3 regions of the Labrenzia sp. CP4 genome follow, and region 2 is predicted to be linked to each of the others. Evidence: predicted binding sites of a transcription regulator. Region 2 holds the regulator's gene; each other region holds the start of a gene.
The links. The regulator LexA, encoded in region 2, represses DNA repair genes until DNA is damaged. The targets are predictions, from matches to a motif close to TGTTCNNNNTGTGTTCNG.
Positions count from the first base shown of each region.

Region 1: a site for LexA is predicted at 2,340-2,357, ahead of ACP90_RS15055 (single-stranded DNA-binding protein). Genes of this name have one in related genera too.
Region 3: a site for LexA is predicted at 3,527-3,544, ahead of recA (recombinase RecA). Genes of this name have one in related genera too.

Region 1 covers NZ_CP011927.1:3,241,930-3,247,750, reverse strand. Annotated here, with positions in the region: gene uvrA (excinuclease ABC subunit UvrA) at 1-2,031, opposite strand, end outside; gene ACP90_RS15055 (single-stranded DNA-binding protein) at 2,616-3,170, shown strand; gene ACP90_RS15050 (hypothetical protein) at 3,232-3,708, opposite strand; gene ACP90_RS15045 (L,D-transpeptidase family protein) at 4,240-5,821, shown strand, end outside.
Region 2 covers NZ_CP011927.1:2,990,327-2,996,147, reverse strand. Annotated here, with positions in the region: gene ACP90_RS13935 (alpha/beta hydrolase) at 1-390, opposite strand, end outside; gene ACP90_RS13930 (acyl-CoA synthetase) at 544-2,124, shown strand; gene ACP90_RS13925 (hypothetical protein) at 2,217-3,020, shown strand; gene lexA (transcriptional repressor LexA) at 3,142-3,852, shown strand; gene ACP90_RS13915 (ComEC/Rec2 family competence protein) at 3,857-5,821, opposite strand, start outside.
Region 3 covers NZ_CP011927.1:2,328,111-2,333,931, reverse strand. Annotated here, with positions in the region: gene alaS (alanine--tRNA ligase) at 1-1,985, opposite strand, end outside; gene recA (recombinase RecA) at 2,339-3,409, opposite strand; gene ACP90_RS10815 (PfkB family carbohydrate kinase) at 3,749-4,672, shown strand; gene ACP90_RS10810 (pseudouridine-5'-phosphate glycosidase) at 4,778-5,710, shown strand; gene ACP90_RS10805 (DUF3772 domain-containing protein) at 5,795-5,821, opposite strand, start outside.

The sequences.
Region 1 (5,821 bases), 250 kb from region 2:
ATCGATCAGGAACGTGGACTTGCCGCCACCCGACACACCGGTGACACAGGTAAACGTGCTGAGCGGCACGTCAACGTCAATGTCCTTCAGATTGTTGCCGCGGGCGCCGCGAACGGAGATCTTCCGCTTCTTGTTGATTTTTCTGCGCTCGTCGTTGCGCGAAACCATCATGGATCCAGACAGATACTGCCCCGTCAACGAATTGGGATTGGCCATGATTTCGGAGGGAGTGCCCTTGGCGACGATCTGCCCGCCATGGACACCCGCTCCTGGTCCGACGTCGACAACGTAATCGGCAGTCAGCACCGCGTCTTCGTCATGCTCGACCACGATCACCGTATTGCCGAGATCGCGCAGGTGTTTCAGCGTTTCCAGAAGACGGGCGTTGTCGCGCTGATGAAGGCCGATGGACGGCTCATCCAGTACATAGAGAACTCCTGTCAGCCCCGAGCCTATCTGCGAGGCGAGGCGGATACGCTGGCTTTCGCCGCCTGACAGTGTTCCGGAAGACCGGGACAAGGTGAGATATTCAAGACCAACGTCATTCAGGAACTTCAGCCGCTCGCGAATTTCCTTCAGGATGCGGCCTGCGATTTCGCTCTGTTTGTCGTTCAGTTGCTCCGGCAGGGCTTCAAACCAGAGGCTTGCATCGCGAATGGAATGTTCGGTGATCTGACCGATATGCCTGCCGGCAATCTTGACGGCAAGCGCTTCCGGCTTCAGACGGAACCCGCTGCAAGCCGGGCAGGCATGATCGGATTGAAACCTTGCCAGTTCCTCGCGAACCCAGGTGGATTCCGTCTCGCGCCACCGCCGTTCGATATTGCCGATTACACCTTCAAAGGTCTTCTCTGTCCGGTAGCTGCGGACGCCGTCATCATAGACGAATTCAATCTTCGCATTGCCGGTTCCATGAAGGATTGCCTCGCGCACTTCCGAAGGAAGATCCTTCCAGGGCGTTGCCATGGACACCTTGAAATGACTGCAGAGTGCTTCCAGCGTCTGGGCATAATAAGGTGATGTCGACCCTGTCTTCGCCCACGGCAGGACAGCTCCTTCGCGCAGGGAAAGCGAGTGGTCAGGAACAACCAGGTCTTCTTCAAAAGCGAGTGTCGTTCCAAGGCCGTCACAAGTGGGGCAGGCACCGAAGGGATTGTTGAACGAGAACAGACGCGGCTCGATCTCCGGAATGGTGAAGCCGGATACCGGGCAGGCAAATTTTTCGGAAAAGATCAGCCGTTCCGGGTTGCCGTTCTCATCGGTCTTGTCGGCAAATTCGGCAATTGCAATGCCATCGGCAAGTTTCAGCGCCGTTTCCAGTGAATCGGCAAGCCGACCGGAGATATCGTCACGCACGACGATACGGTCTACGACGACGTCGATATCGTGCTTGAATTTCTTGTCGAGGGCAGGGGCCTCGGAAATCTCATGGAAGGTTCCGTCGATCTTGACGCGCTGGAAACCCTTCTTCATCAGCTCGGCAAGTTCCTTGCGATACTCGCCCTTGCGGCCGCGAACCATCGGCGCGAGCAGGTAGAGGCGGGCACCTTCTTCCAGTTCCAGAATGCGATCGACCATTTGGCTGACGGTCTGGCTTTCGATCGGCAGACCGGTGGCGGGGGAATAGGGAACGCCGACACGCGCAAACAAAAGGCGCATGTAATCGTAGATTTCCGTAACCGTCCCGACCGTGGAGCGCGGATTGCGGGACGTGGTCTTCTGTTCGATGGAGATTGCCGGCGACAGTCCGTCGATCTGGTCGACGTCCGGTTTCTGCATCATTTCCAGGAACTGACGTGCGTAGGCGGACAGGCTTTCCACGTACCGCCGCTGTCCTTCTGCATATATGGTGTCGAAGGCGAGTGACGACTTTCCTGAGCCAGACAGGCCGGTCATGACAATTAACTTGTCGCGGGGCAGGTCCAGGTCGACACCCTTGAGGTTATGCTCCCGTGCGCCACGGATGCTGATGACCCGTGTTGGGTCCGCCTTCCAGGCTTCTTCCGACTGCGATCCCTTGGCTGTCTTCATTGTCGTTCTTCCTGACCGCATGCGTCGCCCAAAGCCGATTGTTGCTCTCGCATACGCTAAGATGGTCCATTGCCGATGATGTCTGTTTGCCCCGATATAGCAGTTTCGGGCGGAGCTTCCAGTGAGGCATTTTCATTATCGTGCCAGAGGCACTTGTCGATGCGATGCCTGATTGAATCGCTTTTACAGAAATGATAAGAACAAAACAAGTACATTAACGATTGCAGCGTCAGGAGCCGAGCAGAAATAGGTGACCGAAACCTCGCAGTTCATGAGATAATGTCCTGACACAAAAATCGGGGCTTGATTGGAACAAAAGTGGAGCAAATTGTAACTTGGCGCAATCAGGGATTGTGTCTGTCGACTTTGCTCGAATTTTAGGCGGATGAACCAGGCGGCAGTTTTTAAGTTGCCTTGTGGAAAATGAGTGAAGCCTGGCGAAAATAGCGGCGAAGCTGTTGGCGTGCCGTTAGGGTTCTGGTTTCTAGCAGCAAAGCTTGCAACGTTGACCGTTTATCGACACGTGCCGGAGAAGCACACGTACATCGTCGGCGGGGTCAACGAAAAACAAACAGGAGTTCAGTATGGCGGGCAGCGTCAACAAAGTAATTTTGGTCGGCAATCTGGGAGCAGACCCGGAAATCCGCCGTACGCAGGATGGCCGCCCGATCGCCAATCTCCGGATTGCGACGTCGGAATCCTGGCGCGACCGCAACACCGGTGAGCGTCGTGAAAAGACGGAGTGGCACCGTGTCGTGATTTTCAACGACGGTCTTTGCAAAGTTGCGGAGCAATATCTGCGCAAGGGATCAAAGGTTTATCTCGAAGGCCAGCTTCAGACCCGCAAATGGCAGGATCAGTCCGGTCAGGACCGGTACTCCACCGAGATCGTGCTGCAGGGCTTCAACTCCAACCTGACCATGCTTGACGGCCGCGGCGAAGGTGGCGGTGCATCCGGCGGTCTTCCCGATTACGGCAATGACTCACAAGGCGGCGGCGGAGGTGGCTTCGGCGGCGGCGGTTCCGGTTCCGGCGGGAATTTCGGTGGTGGCTATGGCGGCGGTTCCAGCAGCGGTGGCGGTTACGGCGGTCCGTCCGGTGGCGGTGGCGGCCCCATGGACGACGAAATTCCGTTCTGATCTTTTTCTGCCCTACCGGGTGCGGTCCCATGCTTTGGGGCCGCGCACCAGGTTATGTTGATCAACCGCCGACGTTCGGGTCGTAAGGCGTGTTCGGGTCATCAATGCCGTCGTAATATTCCTTCGCACTGCCGAGACCGCAGTGATAGACGGCTTCTTCTGCGCGTGTGTCGCCACCCGTAATCGGGGCGCCGTTGTGATGCGCGAATTCATGAATGATGGTGGCCAGCACCATCCACCTGCCCATTTTAAAGGCCCGGTCACCAACCGCGATTTCCCCGGAAGGAACGTGGATTTCCCCATGTAGCGGTGAAATGGTCGGTCCGTAATTCACCCAAATCGAGCTGTCGTTGATCATGTCCGACAAGCTTCGCCCCTTGGGGAGCGTCCGGAAATAGGCATTACATCCCGGGTTGTTCTTGACCATCTTGAAAAGCTTGTTTCTGGCCCATTTCAGCTTTGAATACTGGGAAGAGTTGAAACTTGTGTATTTCCAGATCGGTGACGAATGGTCACCAACATTGAATTGAAACGGCATTTGGCTCTCCGGTAATGTCTCACGTACTCGTGAAGCCGTAGATACCCCTTTGACGAAGAAGGCGGCGTGATGCCAATCACGCCAGGTAGTTTTTCCAAACAGCCGCAGTTCTGCCGTTTCTGGCACCGTGATGGTGGGCAGCTGTACTGTCAGCAACGAGGCAAAATCGTCACAGTCGCCTGATTTCAAACCTGTGTAGGACGGCGCCCCTTAACCATCTGATGAACCCTGTTATAGTATCAAACGGTTTACGGGCGCAGTTTCCGGGAATCGGGTCGCGGGGCCCGGTTGCACGGTAACTGCGTTGCCATATCACGCTCGGATGTAGAACATCCTCGGCGGATATGCCGAACAGCCTTCGTTCCTTGCAGGGAAGCAATAAAACCCTGGTGACTTGGGCAAGGCGTCAGGTTCGAAAAGATTTAAAAAAAGCGGGTTTAGACAATGCGAGCGAATGCAATGGCACTGAGCGAATGTACCAGGAAAAAACCGAAACGTTCTGTCCTGGGGACGTCCCTCAGGGCTGGCTTGATGGCGACGGTGCTTTTTTCCGGTTTTAACCTGGTCTCGGTTGAGCCTGCTTCCGCGCAGGGGTTGTTCCAGCGTCTGTTCAATCCGGAAGCGCATCGCCGGCAGCAGGAGCGTGAGCGCCAGCAGGATCTTAGCAAGAAGGTCGTTACCGCAAAGGTCTCTGCGCCGCGCTACCTCAATTACACGGCCGACAGCTGGAAGAAGGTTTCGCTGGCTGAATTGTCGGAGATCAAGTCCGCCGAGGTGAAGCCTGATGTCCAGCCCGTTGAAACGACGGATGCCCCGAGCACCGAAAGCGATAGCCTGCCACAGGCTCCGGTCGTCCTGACCGCATTCGACACGGCGCGTCCGGCATTGAAAGACATGTCGCTCACCGTCCTTCCGGAAGTGGGTTCTGCAGTCATTTCATTCTATCGTGAGCATCCCGATTTCGTCTGGGTGAAAGACGGTAAGCCGACAGAAAAGGCAATCGCGGTCCGCAGCAGTCTCGCTGAAACAGGCAAATTTGCGCTGAACCCGGAAGACTATGTCGTCGATCTTCCCGTAACTGAAGGTCTTGAAGGTGAGGCACTCGATGCCGCCACGATGCGGTTCGAGATGGAGATGAGTGCAGCCGTTCTGACATATGTTCTGGATTCGAGGCGCGGACGTGTCGATCCGAACCGGATTTCCGAATATCACGATCTTCCGAGGCATGAAGTCGATCTCGTTGCAGCCCTGGAAGGCTTCAAGGCAGCGGCCAATGCCGAAACAGCAGTTGCCAAAGCGCAGCCTCAGAGTGAACATTTCCGCAAGCTGACCGAAGAGTTGGCCCGCTTGCGAGCAGAAGATGAAGACGCCGACCAGATCGTCATCGCGCCCGGCACTTTCCTGAAGGCTGGCAAATCCAGCCCGGAAATGAAGAACATCGTCGCCGCGATCGCCAAGAACGGCTCGGAGGAACTCAAGTCGGCTCATGAAGAGACGCTGACTGCCTATGATGGCGCTGAACTTTATTCTCCGGAACTCGTTGAGCTGGTGAAGGCTTTCCAGAAGGAAGCCAAGCTCACGCCGGATGGTATTATCGGCAAGAACACCATCAACGCGATGGTCGGCGAAACCAACGCGGCGAAGATCGCCAAGGTCGAACTGGCCATGGAGCGCAGCCGCTGGCTTCCCGAAGAGCTCGGCGAACGCAAGGTTTTCATCAACCAGGCTGCCTTCACCGCGACCTATACTGCGCCTGACGAAGCTCCATTGAGCATGCGGGTGGTTGTCGGCAAGAAGTCCAATCAGACCAACTTCTTCTACGACAAGATCGAAATCGTTGAATACAATCCCTATTGGGGCGTGCCGTATTCGATCATTGTCAATGAAATGCTGCCGAAACTGGCCAACGACCCGAGTTATCTCGACCGCGCCGGTTATGAAGTAACGACACCAGGCGGCCGGCAGGTTTCCTCTTCTGCAGTCGACTGGTACGCGGTTGCTTCCAAACAGCAATCGGTCAACGTCCGCCAGTATCCGGGCAGCTCGAACGCGCTTGGCGAAGTCAAGATCCTGTTCCCGAACAGGCATCACATCTACATGCACGATACGCCGT
Region 2 (5,821 bases):
GCGAGCAGCCGCCTTTGTAATCGCAACAGAGATTTGCCGCGTGATATCTGCGATCCGCGCCTCAGGAGCCAGATCATACGACGGCATGCATACCGTCCAGCCTCTTGCCAGGCAGCCGCTAGAAAAATGCGACCAGGAACTTTTATCGAATCTCAACCAGTAGCCCCCGTGCACGAACACGACGAGCCCCTTGGACTTCCTCTGTGGCCGAAACACATCGAACCGCTGACGATCCCCTTCCCCGTAAACGACATCCAGATCCTTTTCGACCCAGCTTTTCCGGAAGGTTTCCGCTTCCTGCGCCCAGCGCACGATGAAATCGTCAGCGCCCGGAATATAGGCAGCATTTGAATAGGCATCGTCCCAATCAATAATCGTCATCTCACTCATTCGAAATCCTCAGGCAAACGTCGAAACCGATCGGCGGCATACTTGCACGATTTACCTAGAAAGCGGAACGGCCTGAATGCCAATCTCAACTTGTCAAACGGACTGCCATCAACCTAACGTCTGAAAAAACCAGTAGTCGGGAGGCAAACTTAGATGGTGGAGCGCTGTTCCAATCGCGTGGCCAATCTTGCGCATTTTCTGTCCAGGAACGCTGCCCGGTGGCCCTCTGGTCCCGCAGTTGTCGAGGATGGGGTCACCTTGAGCTGGTCGCAAATCGATTCGCGCGTCTCCGCACTTGCCAAGGGTCTCCAATCGGAATTCGGCGTTTCCAAGGGCGACGGCTTGCTGGTCCAGGCCCAGAACTCGCATCAGATGATCGAGATCATGTTGGCCGCATTTCGTCTGGGAGCCATCTGGGTTCCCTGCAATTTCAGACAGGCTCCGGGCGAAACGGCCTATGCTGCGGTAAAAGCGAAGGCGAAGGTTTTCCTGTGTGACGCTGATTTTGGTGCTCAGGCCGATGCAGTGCGAAACGCCCAAGATCAGCTGACAGGATGCATTACAATTGGAGCCAGCGACTTTGGCACAAGCTATGAGGATCTCCTCTCCCGTTACCAGGGACAGGTCCTGCAGAACGAGGCAGTGGACTATAACGATCCCTGTTGGCTGTTCTTCACCTCAGGCTCAACCGGCCGCCCGAAGGCGGTTGTCCTCAGTCACGGGCAGATCGGATTCGTTTGCGTCAACTACATGGCAGACCTGTTGCCCGGGACGACGGAGCGCGATGCGTCGCTGGTCATAGCTCCATTGTCACACGGTGCAGGGTTGCAACTGATTGCCCAGCTATCAGTTGGTTCCACACATGTTCTCCTGCCCGGAGGCGGCTTCAATCCTTCGACTGCATTCGAGTTGATCGAGAAACACAAGGTCAGCAATCTCTTCACCGTTCCCACTATCGTCAAACGCCTGGTGGAAGACCCTGCTGTCGATCAGTACGATCACTCGAGCCTTCGTCACGTCATATATGCGGGGGCTCCCATGTACAGGGAGGACCAGAAGCTGGCTCTCCAGAAATTGGGGCAGGTTCTGGTTCAATACTACGGACTTGGCGAGGTCACCGGAAACATCACCGTGCTGCGGCCACAGGATCATTTTCTGGAGGATGGACCTGAGACACGCAGCGGCACCTGCGGTACGGAGCGCACAGGTATAGAGGTTTCGATTCAGGACGAGGAAGGCAATCATCTGCCCCCCAATGAAACGGGTGAAGTCTGCGTCATCGGTTCGGCAGTCTGTGCTGGCTATCTGGAAGACGAAGACGCCAACCAGAAGTCTTTCCGGAACGGCTGGTTCCGCACCGGAGACATCGGTCACATGGATGAACAGCGCTACCTCTTTCTGACAGGCCGAGCGTCGGACATGTACATTTCTGGTGGCTCCAACGTCTACCCGAAGGAAGTCGAGGAAGTGCTGCTTACACATCCGGATATTTCCGAGGTCGCAATTCTCGGCATTCCGGACAGGCAATGGGGCGAAGTCGGCCTAGCCGTTTGTGTGGCTGCCCCGGACAAGTCACCCGACCCTCAGGAACTCAGCGACTATCTGAACGGCAAGATCGCCCGTTACAAGATGCCTGCACGTTATCTCTTCATTCCCGCAATGCCGACAAGTGCCTATGGCAAGATCACCAAGAAACTGGTGCGGGAGCATTTGACCGAGAAAGGCCTGTTGTGAGACGGCCCGCCCCCAGGTCTCTGTCCGACATTCGTCATCCCGGCCCTTCTGCCATCAATCGGCTCCCCCATGCCAGATGTCTGGCGAAACCATTGGAAATCTCCCTGGCAGAGCAAACTCCCTTGCTGGAGGCGCTGGGCCGCTTCGCCACGCACCAAGGACTGAGCTCCGCCGTTCTCGATCTTTCCGGGCTCACGCTCGAAGCGTTCGACTTCGTAATGCCTGCCTGTGCAATCGATGACCGACATGCAGCCTGGTACAGCGACACGCACTCTTCGAAAGGCGCAACGCTGAAGTCCGCAGTTGCCATTCTCGGGATACGAGATGGTGAATGGTTCGCTCATGTACACGCTTATTGGCACGAGGAAGAAGTCGAGCACCTTGGCCACTTACTGCCGCATACGCTGAAGGTTGCGCATCAAGGGGCTATCAAAGGGTACGGCCTGCAAGGCGCAGCGTTCGTGGCATCGCTGGATCCGGAAACCGAATTCACGCTGTTTCGTGTGCAACAGGATGACGAACAGTCACGGACAACCGACTACAATGCGCTTATCACCACACTCGCTCCGTTTGCCGACCTGACGGACAGCATCCAAGAACTCGCAAAAGAGCTGAAAGCACCCTCCTACGAAGTCTATGGACTGGGCAGTCTGGCCGGAGCAGCGTTCCGCGATGCCCAGCCGATGACAGGTCTGATCTCCGAGATACTCCTGTCTGCAAACGCTGGCGCGAAACCGAAGCAAGAGCTTTGCGTCCCAATCCGCGCCGTTGATCTCGAAGGTGGACTGCATCGGGGCATTCTCACCGCTGGTGGCGCGCCGACTTTGATCACCTGTGAACTGCTGATCCTGACCGGATCGAAGGATGACCTAAATCCGATATCGGAGACGGATTGAATACGGCAACTTGTTCGAAGCCAAGAACAGTAAGAGAACATTTACCCTTGCAGAACACAATGAGAACAGGTACCATGTTCTTGATTTGTACCAGATGTTTTCTCGGTCAGGGGACGCCTACATGCTGACGCGCAAGCAGTACGAACTGCTCATGTTCATTCACGAAAGACTGAAAGAAACCGGTGTGCCGCCGTCTTTCGACGAAATGAAGGATGCGCTCGACCTGCGCTCCAAGTCTGGCATTCACCGCCTGATCACCGCGCTTGAAGAACGTGGCTTCATCCGGCGCCTGCCGAACCGGGCCAGAGCCATGGAGGTTGTTCGTCTTCCGGACTCCATCGCACCCGGCCTGGGTGCTCCACGGCCAAGAGGCAGCTTCTCACCTGAAGTCATTGAAGGCTCACTCGGCAAACCTGAGCCGGAAAAAGCTGCACCGGTGCCGGTGTCCAGTGTTACCGAAATCCCCGTCATGGGCCGCATTGCAGCCGGCGTGCCCATCGAGGCCATTCAAACACACAGCCATTCCATCACAGTGCCGCAGGACCTGCTTGGTCGCGGGGAGCACTATGCTCTGGAGGTTCGTGGCGATTCCATGATTGAGGCGGGCATTCTGGACGGTGATACCGTGCTTATCCGCCGGACCGACAGCGCCGACAGTGGCGACATCGTGGTTGCACTTGTGGACGATGAAGAAGCCACCTTGAAGAGGCTGCGCAAGAAAGGCGCTTCCATCGCTCTTGAAGCAGCCAACCCGGCTTATGAAACCAGGATCTTCGGTCCCGGCCGCGTTCGTGTTCAGGGCCGCCTCGTTGCCCTGTTTCGTCAGTATTGACCAGTCACTCCTCTGCGCGCGCTTCGGCCACCGAGGCGCGCTCGGCTAGACGCAGGCTGTCTCTCGTTACCGTACCCTGGTGATGCCAGGGGCGCGGTGGGTCAGGGATGGCAAACTTCAGTTTCTCGATTTTCAGATTTTCGTTTGGCGGATGGCCCGGTGCACTGGCACCGCTCGTAGCATTTGCGGCCTCGCTGAAATCACCGGGCGATAGCCAGATGGAGACGGCACCACGTTCGGTGCGCGTACCGCGATCCAGGACGAGGGCTGCACCGCAGCTCTCCGGGGCGACAAGATCGGTCACGACCAAATCGGCATATCGGCAATCCAGCTGAAACGCTTCAAATGTCTTTGGCTGCGCGATTGCAAGAAAGGATCGCTTGCCATCCAGCCGTTCTGCGTCCTCTGAATCGACGTAGGCCCTGATGACACAACCGTCGTCATCGCAATTTCTTTGAGGTGATTTCATCTTGCGCGACAAGATCGCATCACTCCTCACTCCTTCCGACTGCAGCCAGAGATCACTTGCAAACGATCTCCCCCTTGCTGCGTAGCGCAAAATTCCCGTTTCATCGCGGGCAGCTATTCGAGAGCCGCTTGCAGCAATCTGGATATCCGGAGGCCGGCTGGTGAGAACAATCAATATTCCTGCGACAAGAGGCACTCCTGCGAGCACACGCTTTCTGCCAGGCACCAACAATCCGGCAAACAATGCTGATAGCAACAGCAATGCAGCAACCCCGTCGAGCCTTCCGGAAGTTCCGCTGCCGGCATCAAGGGCTGCGGTAAAGGAGGCGACCTTCAACAGAAGTGAAACTCCGAAAGACATGACAGCCAGAGGGAGAGCCGCAAGGCCGAATGGCATCAGAACGAATGCAAGTACTCCCATCGGCATCACAACAAGTGAAAACACCGGCATTCCCAGCAAGTTGCCGACAAGGCCATAGGGTGCGATGCGGCTGAAGTGATGAGCTCCTATAATGCCGGTCGCCAGCCCTGCGACCAATGCGGTGACGAACAGCCCTGCAGCCCACTTGCCGAGGTAAAGACAAGTCGCCACGCCCCATCCGGACACTCTTTCACCAGATGACAGGGAACGATCTCGCTGCCGCCACAGGTCATATACGGCGACCAGGCAGATCACGGCAGCGAAGGACATCTGGAAGCCGGGAAAAAACAACCTCTCGGGAGCAATCAGCAAGAGTACGAGGCCAGCCAACGCTACGCTTCGCAGGGTCAGGCCGCGTCGCCCCACCAGAATTCCGACAAAGACAATCGCAATCATCAGGAACGATCGTTGCGTCGCAACCGCACCACCGGACAGAAGCAGATAAATAACTGCAGCACCAAGGGCTGAAAGCGCGGCCCATTTGTGCACCGGCCACCTGAGCGTCAGGACCGGCACCAACGAAAAGAGCAGCAAGACCGCGCCATAGGCGCCGCCGGCAAAGAGCGCCATATGCAGTCCGGAAATTGCAAGAATGTGAGCCAGTCCGGCGGCCCGCAAAATCTCTTCCTGCTCTTCGGTAATTCCGCTGCGGTCTCCAACCAGAAGAGCAACGATCAGTGCGGTTTCCGGTCCTTCCGAAAGATTGGCCCTGATGCGTTCCGCAAGGTCTATTCGAAGCTTGGCAACGGCAACGGCCGGGCGAAATTCATTTCCAACGTCCTCAGCCTCGATGACCTCGGGGGACCCGAAACTGAAACCCGTCGCACCTATCTGCTGAAAGAAGGCCCGGAAGGAATAATCGTATCCTCCTGGAAAGACGGGACCTGCAGGGGGAAACAACCGCGCACTGACGCTCACGGTGCGCCCCACGTCAATGTCGCTTCCTGCCGGAACGCGCAAGCGCACCTTAGCAGGGAACTCGCCCTCCTCGACAGGACGCCCATTGACCGAGGATACGGCCAGTACGATCCGGTGACCGGCCGCCCCGCTGTCAATCTCTTCTATGTAGCCAACAAGATC
Region 3 (5,821 bases), 660 kb from region 2:
TGGAGAGCGGTCCCCATGGACACGACGCGAACCTCGTCACCATATTTTTCGCCGAACAGAGCCATGGCGCCAGCTTCGATTGCGTCGTCGACCGCCATCAGGCGGGTATCGACGGGCGCGTTCTGCAGCACGATCTCGTTGGCAAAGCCCTCGACCGTTGCCAGCTCCTCATCGCTCACCGGCTTGGGATGCGAGAAGTCGAACCGCAGGCGCTCCGGCGTTACCAGCGAGCCCTTCTGAGCGACGTGATTGCCAAGCACCTCGCGCAAGGCCTCATGCACAAGGTGCGTTGCCGAGTGGTTGGAACGGATCGACTTGCGGCGGGAATGGTCGACCTTCAGTTCCAGGGCAAGGCCCGGAACCAGCTCGCCTTCTTCCACGGCGACCGAATGAACGAAGAGACCTTCGGCCTTCTTCTGCGTATTGGTCACGGCAACCTTGACGCCATTGGCCAGCATCCAGCCGGTGTCGCCCACCTGACCGCCGCTTTCGCCGTAAAACGGCGTCTGGTTGAGAACCACGAAACCGCTTTCACCTGCGGACAGTTTGGCAACTTCCTTGTCGTCAGCAGCAAGACCGGCAACGACGCCTTCGGCCGTCTCGGTCTCATAGCCGAGGAAGTCCGTGGCACCGTGTTTTTCCTTCAGTGCGAACCAGACTGCTTCCGTCGCGGCGCTGCCAGACCCTGACCAGGCCGCACGGGCTTCCGCTTTCTGGCGCTCCATTGCAGCATCGAAGCCATCCGTATCAACGGAAATGTCGCGCGTTCTGAGCGCGTCCTGGGTCAGATCCAGCGGGAAGCCGTAAGTATCGTAGAGCTTGAACGCGGTTTCCCCATCCAGACGCCCCCCAGCCTCAAGGCCTTCGGTTGCGGTGTCGAGCAGGCCGAGGCCACGCTCCAGCGTCTTGCGGAAACGCGTTTCTTCCAGCTTCAGCGTTTCGGTGATCAGATCTTCAGCGCGGCTCAGCTCCGGATAGGCACGGCCCATTTCACGCACCAGCGCCGGAACCAGCTTGTGCATCAGCGGTTCGCTCGCCCCAAGAAGATGGGCGTGGCGCATGCCGCGGCGCATGATCCGGCGCAGTACATAACCGCGCCCTTCGTTGGACGGTAGTACGCCATCGGCAATCAGGAAGCTCGTGGACCGCAGATGGTCGGCAATCACGCGGTGGCTGCCGGTGGCGTCGCCTTCTGCTTCCACACCCGTGGCGTTGACGGACGCCGCAATCAGCGCCTTGAAGAGGTCGATGTCGTAGTTGTTGTGGACGCCCTGCATGACAGCGGCGATACGCTCGATGCCCATGCCGGTGTCGATGGACGGACGCGGCAGGTCGAGACGCTTTTCCGGCGTCTGTTCGTACTGCATGAAGACGAGGTTCCAGATCTCGATGAACCGGTCGCCATCTTCTTCCGCAGAGCCCGGAGGGCCGCCCCAGATGTGGTCGCCATGGTCGTAGAAGATTTCGGAACAGGGGCCGCACGGACCGGTATCGCCCATGGACCAGAAATTGTCCGACGTCGCGATACGGATAATCCGGTCTTCGCTGAGACCTGCGATCTTCTTCCAAAGATCGAACGCCTGATCGTCTTCGGCAAAGACGGTTACCAGCAGCTTGTCCTTCGGCAGGCCGAATTCCTTGTTGACGAGGTTCCAGGCCAGTTCGATCGCCTGGTCCTTGAAATAGTCACCAAAGGAGAAGTTGCCCAGCATCTCGAAGAAGGTGTGGTGGCGTGCGGTGTAACCGACGTTATCGAGGTCGTTGTGCTTGCCTCCGGCGCGAACGCACTTCTGCGCCGTGACCGCACGGGAATAGTCGCGCTTTTCCAGACCGGTGAACACGTTCTTGAACTGGTTCATGCCCGCGTTCGCAAACATCAGGGTCGGATCGTTACGCGGCACCAGCGGCCCGGACTCGACCACTTCGTGGCCGTTTGTCTTGAAATAGTCCAGAAAGGCAGAGCGGATTTCATTTACGCCGGTCATTCGGATCTCGCATCGGTCACAGCCCCGCATATGAGGGCCTGTTGAAAATCTTGAAGGCGCTGGATCTGGGTCGCCGATCCGCGCCGGAACAGCCTTTTAACTTTCACCTCCAACCCTGTCCAGCGGTTGCACGGACCCGACCCAACGGAAAGCTGCCGGGAAACAGGCGATTTCCGGAATGAAGGCTGCCGTCATGCGCCGGCCAACTCCTCCGACAGGATCTGACCTCTTCCAATTTCGCTCCGTTGCGGGTCCCGAAAAGCAAAAGGCCCCCTTCCGGAGTGCGGAAGGAGGCCCTTGGAAGACCGGACAAACGTCCGGAGCTCTTGCAGACGGAGACCGGAAGCTGAGGATCAGTCCTCTGCTTCTTCCGATGCAGCGTCCGGATCGATGATCGCATCGGCGATCAGGCCGGCGTTCTGGCGGATCGCCAGTTCGATTTCATCGGCAATTTCCGGATTATCCTTCAGAAACTGCTTGGCGTTTTCCCGGCCCTGGCCAAGACGCTGGCTGTTGTAGGAGAACCAGGCACCCGACTTTTCAACGATGTTGCCCTTGACGCCAAGGTCGATGAGTTCGCCGGTCTTGGACACGCCTTCACCATAGACGATGTCGAATTCCACCTGACGGAAAGGAGGCGCAAGCTTGTTCTTGACGACTTTCACGCGGGTCTGGTTGCCGACGACTTCGTCCCGGTCCTTGATCGCACCAATACGGCGGATATCCAGGCGGACGGACGCATAGAACTTGAGTGCGTTACCGCCGGTCGTGGTTTCCGGAGAACCGAACATCACGCCGATCTTCATGCGGATCTGGTTGATGAAGATCACCATGCACTTCGACTTGGAAATCGACGCGGTCAGTTTGCGAAGAGCCTGGCTCATCAGACGGGCCTGCATGCCCGGCAGGCTGTCGCCCATCTCGCCTTCGAGTTCTGCCTTCGGCGTTAGTGCCGCAACCGAGTCGATGACCAGAACGTCGATGGCGCCGGACCGCACCAGAGTGTCGGCAATTTCCAGCGCCTGTTCACCGGCGTCCGGCTGGGAGATCAGCAGATTGTCGATATCGACGCCAAGCTTGCGCGCATAGATCGGATCCAGCGCGTGCTCCGCATCGACAAAGGCGCAGATACCACCGGTCTTCTGGGCTTCGGCAACCGCATGCAGGGCAAGTGTGGTTTTACCCGAAGACTCCGGCCCGTAGATCTCGACGATACGGCCGCGCGGCAGACCGCCGATCCCGAGCGCGATATCAAGTCCGAGCGACCCGGTCGAGACGGCTTGCACCTCAACCACTTGGCCCTGACCCATCTTCATGATGGAGCCTTTGCCGAAGGCGCGTTCGATTTGGCTGAGCGCTGCGTCCAGCGCTTTTGTCTTATCCATCTGGCTGCTTTCTACGAGACGAAGTGTACTTTGCGACATGGCTTACGCTCCTTATTCCACGATGGACGCGCCGTTTCAATGAGAGCCTTTGTACACATTTTGTTCTCATTTGACAAGTCGGCAAAACCGATTGGTATTAAAATGAAAATGGCTGTTTGTTTCCAATATGTTCTCACTTATTGATTTTAGAACTTACCTTGCGTAATCTATTGATCGGAACATCCCGTGATTCCGCGATCGTGCAGAATCACCGTCGTTTGCCTGCCACCAGTTGCCGCCCCAGCCTTAATCTGCTAGCCCGCCTCTTCAACGGTTGCCAGTACCGGCGCATCGAACGCTTCTGTTCTGATCCCGGCTTTTCATGAGACAGTCCAGAACGTGACTTCAGACATCTCCTCCCCCGTCATCGCAATCGGTGCGATCCATTACGATACGATCGCCCATGCCAGCGAGCCGATCCGCCCCGAGACCTCCACCCCTTCGAGGCTGAATGCAAAGCCGGGCGGCGTTGCCACGAACATTGCCCGTGCGCTGGTTCGGCTCGGAGTTGGAACACGCCTCGTGGGAGCGGTTGGAGAAGACGGCGCTGCCGACATGCTTTCCCGCCAGCTCAGCCAGGAAGGGCTCGAGCTGCATGTGAAGGCCCGGAATGGTTTCGCAACGGGCCAGTACCTCGCGCTGCATAATCCAGCAGGTGATCTTGCGGCCGCCTGCGTTGACGACCGTGTTCTGTCCGAAGCCCCCGAGGATCTCTTCGACGGTATCGTCATGGATCTCGCAGCAAACGCGACGGACGATACGATCTGGTTTCTGGATGCCAACCTGCCCGCTGCAATGCTGGTCCGGCTGACGGGGCGTGCCTTGCCCGGGCGTCTTGTTGCCAATGCCGTTTCGGATGCCAAGGCAATCCGGTTGCGTGGGGTTCTCGGCAAACTGGATTGCCTGATGCTGAACCGCGGCGAAGCGGTCACGCTTACCGGGCTTTCCCGCAGCACGTCTTCCGAAGACCTGGCGGCGGCCTTGTCGCAGACCGGTCTCAAGAGTTTTGTCCTGACCAGTGCGGCATCTGATGTGCTGGTGCTTGAAAGCGGGAAACTTCACCGGTTCGCACCGCTTCAAACAGATATCGTCGATGTCACCGGAGCAGGCGATGCATTAAGCGCCGGAACGGTCGCGGCGCTCGCCAGAGGCTATGGCCTGACGCAAGCAGTCCCTCTTGGCCTTGCAGCTGCAGCCCTGACCCTGCGCAGCACCGGCGCCCTCGCGGAAGAGCTCTCCTGGGATACCCTCGCCAACTTTTGACCATATGGACAAATTCCAATCTTGGCGCTGCTCCGCCTTGCGCCTATAAGACCCGCAGAATTGACCCGGCCCGAGCAGCCGGACGAAAACAGAAAGGCATACGCCGTGACCACTCCGACAACGCCCTCCGCCATCAGAGATCTGATCGTTTACAGCGATGAAGTGCGCGAGGCACTTGCGAACGGCAAGCCGGTCGTTGCGCTGGAATCGACCATCATCACCCATGGCATGCCTTTTCCGAAGAACGTTGAGACCGCCCGTGAGGTGGAAGCCGACATTCGCGCGGAAGGCGCCGTTCCGGCCACCATCGCGCTGATGGACGGCAAGATCATGGTGGGCCTTTCCGATGAGGATCTCGACCGCCTGGCACAGGCCAAGGACGTGATAAAGTGTTCACGTGCCGACATGACCTTCGCACTTGCCACCGGACGCTACGGCGCGACAACCGTCGCCGCCACGATGATGGCGGCGCATGCGGCGGGCCTGAAGGTTTTTGCCACGGGCGGCATCGGCGGCGTTCACAAGGGCGCGGAAGAAAGCTTCGACATTTCCGCCGACCTCGACGAGCTTGGCCGCACGCCGGTCTGTGTGGTGTCCGCCGGTGCCAAGGCATTGCTCGACATTCCCAAGACCCTGGAAGTTCTGGAAACCAAGGGCGTTCCCGTCATTGCTTTCGGCACGGAAGAACTGCCGGCATTCTGGTCGCGGGCCAGTGGTCTCAAGGCCCCCTACTACCTGAATTCGGCAGCCGAAATCGGTTCGCTCCTGAAGATGCGGTCCCGTTTCCCGGATCATGGCGGTGTCCTGATCGCCAACCCGGTACCGGAAGCCGACCAGATCCCGCGGGATGAAATGACCGGCTACATTGATGCAGCTATTGCGGATGCCACTGCGAAGGGTGTTCGCGGCAAGGACGTGACCCCGTTCGTTCTCGGCGCCATCCTGGAGTTGACCGGCGGCCGCAGCCTCGACACCAATATCGCGCTGGTGCGCAACAATGCCCGCCTGGCCGCGCGTATTGCCGCTGAACTGGTCTGACGGCACATTTTCTCCAGAAACCAACTGGACCCAAAAAATTCGCCTGGCTTTCAATCCGTTTGAAGTGAAAGCCCGGCAGTCTTGTCAGGACGGTTTGTTTTCCACCGGTTG